2 linked regions of the Puniceibacterium sp. IMCC21224 genome follow. The protein of the gene in region 1 interacts with the protein of each later gene in a pairwise test. Links are inferred from orthologs where the notes say so. Each region holds a gene or a part of one and is shown on either strand. Other genes may lie near its edges.

Region 1 (3,091 bases):
GTGTCTATACGCTCTTTCGGGAGACCGATGCGTTCGCGCACCCAGGCAAAATACAAAACATCCATCAGTGATCCTCTCTCAGATAGGGGCGCGCCTTGAGCAGGTAGTCACAGCCGGTGATCAGCGTCAGCGCTGCTGCGATCCACAATAGCACCAGACCGACATGCCCGGCCCAGACCATGCCCAGTTCTTTCCACCAGAGGCCGTGCAGGTCCTCGACCCGGCCGGCCATAATATCCGTGAACATCTGGGGATCCATGCCCCAGGCGGACATACCCAGATAATGTTCGAACACCCCTTGGGCAAACAGAACGGCAATCGCGATCATCTGCAACGTGGTCTTCCATTTGGCCAGCTTGGTCACCTTGAGCGTGCCCGCGGTGTCGCCCAGGTATTCGCGCAGACCCGAAACAAACACCTCGCGGAACAGGATGAAGGTGGCGGGCAGGACCAGCCAGGGCGACATTGAGGAATAGCCGACAATGACCATCAGCGCGATCACCACCATCGCCTTGTCTGCGATGGGATCGAGCATGGCACCGACTTTGGTTTGTTGACTCCAGGCGCGGGCAAGGTAGCCGTCGAACCAGTCGGTGATTGCCGCGCTGACAAACAGCGTCAGGGCGAACCAGTCGGCATAGGGGCGTTCAAAATACAGGAACATCACGGCAACCGCCGGGGCCGCAGCCAGGCGAAGCGCTGTCAGGATATTCGGAACCGTCCATGTCATGAGACGTACCTAGCGCGTATCGCAGGCACAGGGAAGATAGTGCAGAAGCGTAGCCCCAGCCAACGGCGTAAGGCGGCTGAAACCAGTTTTCGCGGTTTCACATGGCCGGTTTAGGCGCTAGTCCTGCGCCATGTGGCGAGCCCTTTTCCTTTGTAGCCTGATGCTGTCTGCCTGCGCGGCGGACGAGACCGTGTTTTCCTATGGCGCCGGTGAGCGAACCTGGGAGTTGCAGGCCGTCAATGGGGCGCCGTTTCCGGCCAAGGTTGCGCTGATGTTTCCACGGCCGGGCCGAATCGAAGGTCAGGGACCGTGCAACAGGTTTTCCGCTGCGCAGAGGGTGCCTTATCCGTGGTTCGAAGCCGGTCCGCTGATTGTCACCCGTCTTAGCTGCCCAGATCAGCAGGCCGAGGCGCAGTTTCTAGATCTGCTGTCGCGGATGGAGTTGGCCCGCGTCGATGGGGATCGCCTGATTCTGTCGGTCTGGGACGGGGACGAGCTGGTTTTTATCCTGCGGCCTGACGACTGATTCGGTCGACCAGCGCGGCGCGCGCGCTGGGCAGGGGCCGATCCCCCAGCGCGGATGCCAGACGGCTGTGCATGAAATGCCCGGTGGTGCTAAGCGCAGTTAGCACTTCGTCGTCCGGCCCCCTCCCCAGACCCAACATCACTGGCGGCAGCGGCAAAAGCCGGTCTGCCCATTCCCCCGCACCTGACGCTGACACCGCGCGGCCCGTTTTGGGCGAAACATAAATCAGTTGGTCGTTGCTGCCATTGGCGGCGCAGGCCGTCAAATCAAGGCCAAAGCCCATCTCGTCCAACAGAGCCATTTCCCACCTCAGATAGGCCAGTGGCCAGATATCCGGCTGCCCCAGCAGGTCGAGAAGAGCCTCGGTCCGGGTATAAAGGCGCGGATGCGCCTCGCGTTCGGGCAGGCAAAACGCCAGCAGGGCGGTCACGGCGTTCAGCCCGGCCAATGACAGACGGTCGCCCATGGCCTGCGCTGCGCGGCTGCGCTGGGGTTCGACCGTGAAGCTGCCGATGTGATCTTCGAGCCGGGCACGCCAGCTAAGGTCAAGTTGCGCACCGGGTTGCAGGATCGGTGCGATCCGGCGCGATGTGGCCCCCCGTAGCACACCCGCATGACGACCGCGCTGGGGTGTGAACACCTCTAGTATGGCTGAGGTTTCGCCATGCCTGCGGGTGCAAAGAAGTATACCGGTGTCGCGCCAATCCATAAGGTCAGAGTGTGTGGGATCGCCACCCAGCGCAAGGGGCAGAACGGGGCGCGTCTGATCGGCAGAAGATCAGTCAGACAGGCCGGGCTGGTCCAGTAAATGGCGTCCCTGCCGATCCTCAACCTCGATCACCCAAAGGTCGGGGTCGGTGCGGCGCTGGCGGGCGATGGTTTCGGCCATCTCAGCCTCGGGACCATGGGCCATCTCGACCCACTGGCGCCGATCCGACATCAAATCAAAGCTGCGGGAAAAGATCTGCGCCTGACCGTCCAGCGTATTGAGTGTGACCAGAACCGCGCCTGCCGTGTCATCGCCATGTGCCACCACAAAGGCAGGAATGTCGTACAGCGACAAGCGACGCATATAGGCCTGCACCCAAAAGCTGGCCGACAGCCGTGGTTCAGACATTGCCGTCCTTGAAGTTCAGGCCCATCTCCGAATACCGCTCGGATTCCTCGAGCCACTTTTCCCGTACCTTGACCTGAAGGAACAGGTGAACCTTGCGGCCTAGAAACTCTTCTAACTCGGCGCGGGAGGCTTGTGATACCGCCTTGATCGTCTCACCCCTGTGGCCTAGCAGGATGCCTTTGTGACCGTCGCGGGCAACGTAGATCACCTGGTCGATTCGGGCGGTACCGTCATCGCGTTCGGTCCAGTGATCGGTTTCAACGGTCAGTTGGTAGGGCAGTTCCTGATGCAGGCGCAGGGTCAGTTTCTCGCGCGTGATCTCGGCTGCGATCATCCGCATCGGCAGGTCGGCGATCTGGTCCTCGGGGTATAGCCAGTGCCCCTCGGGCAGCTCTGCTGCCAGCCATTGCTTGAGATCGTCAACGCCGTAGCCGCGTTCGGCCGAAATCATAAAGGTTTTGGCAAAGGGGTAGCCTTCGTTCATTTTCTGGCTGAGTTCCAGAAGGACCTCGGCCTTGACCTTGTCGATCTTGTTGATGGCGAGGGCGACGGGGCGACGCGCACCCAGATTGGAAAGCCCTTTGAGAATGCTTTCGACACCCTTTGAAATGCCGCGATGTGCCTCGATCAGCAGAACCACGATATCGGCATCGGCGGCCCCGGACCAGGCGGCGGCGACCATGGCGCGGTCAAGCCTGCGGCGCGGTGCAAAGAGGCC
Region 2 (3,216 bases), 2.7 Mb from region 1 along the record:
ATGCCGATGATTGCGATGCGCAGGATATGCAGCGCCATCGGGTTTTCGGTCATAAAGCTCAGCGCGTTTTCGCCCAGATAGTAATTGTACATGATCGACGAGAACGAGAAGAGGAAGATCGCCAAAGTCAGGAAATATTGCGCCCAGGACCCCACGTGGCTGACCATGCTTTGTTGGGTCAGGGCCACGCCATCCACGCCTTCCGCGCCGGGAACATAGACATCCCCCAGCAGGATCACAAAAGCGGTGCACGAGCAGATGATGATCGTGTCGATAAAGACTGAAAAGCTCTGGGTGATGCCCTGACTGACCGGGTGTTTGACATAGGCTGTGGCGGCGACGTTCGGTGCCGATCCAAGGCCCGCCTCGTTTGAGAACAGGCCGCGGCGCAGGCCTTGGGCGATGGCAGCGCCCATGCCGCCGGCCACCGCCTCGCGGAAGCCAAAGGCGTTGGCGACGATGTCCCAGATCACGCCGGGCAGGCCGGTGATGTTGAGCAGGATGATCAGCAATGCCATCCCGATATAGCCAAGGGCCATGACCGGGATGATGATGTCCGCAGCCTTGGCAATCCGGTGAATGCCGCCGTAGACGATGAAACCGGTCGCGATGGCCAGCGCCGCGCCGGTGTAGATACGCGGGATCGACAGGGAATCGAGCGCGGCCCCCGCCACCGTGTTGCCCTGGAAGGCGTTGAACCCGATGGCAAAGGACGCGATCAGGCAGACCGCATAGATCACGGCAAGCCAGCGGTAATTTTCGCCCAGCCCGTGGATGATCGCGCGGGCGGGGCCGCCACGATAATCGCCCGCGGGTGAGGTGCGTTTGTAAAGCTGGGCCAGTGTCGCCTCGACCAGGGCCGAGCACATACCGATCAGCGCAATCGCCCACATCCAGAACACGGCACCGGGGCCACCTGCGGTGATCGCGACGGCGACGCCTGCGATGTTGCCGCCGCCGACACGGCCTCCGACCGACACAAACAGCGCCTCACGCGCGCTGATTTTGGTCGGGTCCGACGTTTCGTCATTGCCGGTCAAGACGCTGAACATCCGTTTGAAAAACCGGAACTGCACAAAGCCGCTGGCGACGGTAAAAAACACGCCAAGCACGACAAGAAAAGGCACGAGCGCCCACCCCCACGTCAGGTCGTTGATAATGTTGAAGATCGAGTCGAAGAATCCCATGTGGCTGTCCCTTCCTGATTGGATGCCGTGCGTCCGTGTCGATCACACCAGCCTATCAGCCAAAATGTGATTGTCGCGGCCAGTGGTATTAAAAATCGTCACAAAGGGAGGATTCGCGTAGAATACAGCCGGAATTCGGGCGATTTTTCCGCCTCTAGCAGTTGGGCGCGGGATGGATCACGGCGCAGCCTGGTAGGGCTGAGGGATGAGTCGGGTCGCTCGGTATGGTTGAGTCAGAGTGGTTTGCGGGCGTTCAGCGCAGCAGTGATGGTGCCGTCGTCCAGGTAGTCAAGCTCGCCTCCGATCGGCACACCCTGAGCGAGCGAACTAAGCGTCACGCGACCGTCGAGTTGATCGGCGATATAATGCGCGGTGGTCTGGCCATCGACCGTCGCGTTGAGAGCGAGGATAACTTCGGAGATTTCCTCGATTGCGATCCGGGTGACAAGGCGCGGGATGCGCAGATCGTCGGGCCCCACCGCATCCAGCGCCGACAGCGTGCCACCCAGAACGTGATAGCGCCCGCGAAAGGTGCCCGACCGTTCCATCGCCCACAGGTCGGCGACATCTTCGACCACGCAGAGAATACCATTGGCGCGTTTGGAATTGTCGCAGATCGCACAGATGTCCGACGTGCCGATATTGCCGCAGTTGAGGCATTCGCGCGCTGTGGTGGCAACCGTCTGCATCAGTTGCGCCAACGGCGACAGCAACTGGCCGCGTTTGCGGATCAGATGCAGCACCGCACGCCGCGCCGACCGTGGGCCAAGCCCCGGCAGGCGCGCCAGCAGGTCGATCAGCGCATCTATATCAGTGCGGTCGGACATCAGGTTCGACTGTCAGGGCGCTGGGGTTGGCTGCCCGGCACGGGAATCCCGCTTTGTCGGAACTGCTGCGGTTTTGCGGTCAAAACGGCAGCTTCATGTCCGCAGGCAGGCCCATCGATTCGGTCAGTCGGGACATTTCGCTCTGGGCGCGGTCTGCGGCCTTGGATTGCGCATCCTTGATCGCGGCGAGGATTAGATCCTCGACCACTTCCTTTTCGTCTTTGTTAAAGATCGAGGGGTCGATATCCAGCCCCTTCAGCTCGCCTTTGGCGGTGCAGGTCGCTGTGACCAGACCGGCACCGGATTCGCCCGTCACCATGATGGTCTGCATGTCTTCTTGCAGCTGCGCCATCTTGGTCTGCATTTCCTGCGCGGTTTTCATCATCTTGGCCATGTCACCAAGTCCGCCTAGTCCTTTGAGCATCGGAACCTCCTGAGTGGGATGCGTTTTGTCACAGATACGCGCCGCAGGGGGGCGTCACAAGGGCCGGGTGCGGACGGCGTGATGGATCAGTGCGCAGGCACGCGGGAATTTACGATTGCCACAGCCCATGGAGGCAAGGCGGCAACGGCTGTCCGAAAACGGGGCCGGGCGGGACAACATCACTCGTCCTCGAACGGGTCCCATTCATCCTCGACTTCGGGCAGGGCGTCGGCCTGCACCGCGATGGCCAGGGCTTCGGGTGTGCGCACTGCGCTGATCCGCGACTTGGGAAAGGCGGCAAGGGCGGCCTGCACCAGCGGATGCGCGGCGGCCTCGGCCTTGAGTGCCGTATCGGCGGCATTGCGGCGCTCGTCGATTGTCGCAGCGTCGCAGCCATTGACCAGCGTCACCGCCCAGCGGTTCCCGGTCCAGCGCTGAAGCGCGGTGCCCAGCCGTTGCGCCAGATCCGCCGATGCGCGGTCCGTCGGGGTGAATTCGATGCGCCCCGGCTGATAAGCGGCCAGCCGTATGTCGGTTTCAACATCGGCCAGAAGTTTGCCATCGCGGTTGCTGCGGATCAGTTCGACTACATGGTCAAAGCTGGGATACCGATCCAGTGCGGGATCAACCGCCAGCGCTTGCACCGCGTTGCCCCGTTGATCCCCGCCCTGACCACCCGACCCGGTCGTTCTGGCGACAGGCGCAACGGCGGGCACGCGCGCCTGAGTTCCACCGCCACCCGGCTGAGGGGCAGAGGAGGTCAAAGATGCCGCCGCAG

Evidence for each region.
Region 2: the proteins of recO (region 1) and recR interact in binary tests that used the Escherichia coli proteins (3 or more experiments, as listed by UniProt). The link is inferred for Puniceibacterium sp. IMCC21224 from one-to-one orthologs.

Annotation. Positions count from the first base shown.
Region 1 is NZ_LDPY01000001.1:724,456-727,546, forward strand. What follows is about bases 100-2,867. They hold recO (DNA repair protein RecO), read right to left. Parts: upstream 1,966-2,867; coding sequence 1,234-1,965; downstream 100-1,233. Other genes in these bases: pgsA (CDP-diacylglycerol--glycerol-3-phosphate 3-phosphatidyltransferase), read right to left, coding at 100-730; IMCC21224_RS03275 (META domain-containing protein), read left to right, coding at 891-1,256; IMCC21224_RS03285 (DUF1491 family protein), read right to left, coding at 2,035-2,373; era (GTPase Era), read right to left, coding at 2,366-2,867. Also shown: moaD (molybdopterin converting factor subunit 1), read right to left, coding at 1-65; more of pgsA, read right to left, coding at 65-99; more of era, read right to left, coding at 2,868-3,091. UniProt on the Escherichia coli protein: Involved in DNA repair and RecF pathway recombination.
Region 2 is NZ_LDPY01000001.1:3,433,274-3,436,489, reverse strand. The notes cover bases 218-3,110. They hold recR (recombination mediator RecR), read right to left. Parts: upstream 2,015-3,110; coding sequence 1,421-2,014; downstream 218-1,420. Other genes in these bases: IMCC21224_RS15980 (DNA polymerase III subunit gamma/tau), read right to left, coding at 2,618-3,110; IMCC21224_RS15985 (YbaB/EbfC family nucleoid-associated protein), read right to left, coding at 2,094-2,438; IMCC21224_RS15995 (sodium:alanine symporter family protein), read right to left, coding at 218-1,187. Also shown: more of IMCC21224_RS15995, read right to left, coding at 1-217; more of IMCC21224_RS15980, read right to left, coding at 3,111-3,216. UniProt on the Escherichia coli protein: May play a role in DNA repair. It seems to be involved in an RecBC-independent recombinational process of DNA repair. It may act with RecF and RecO.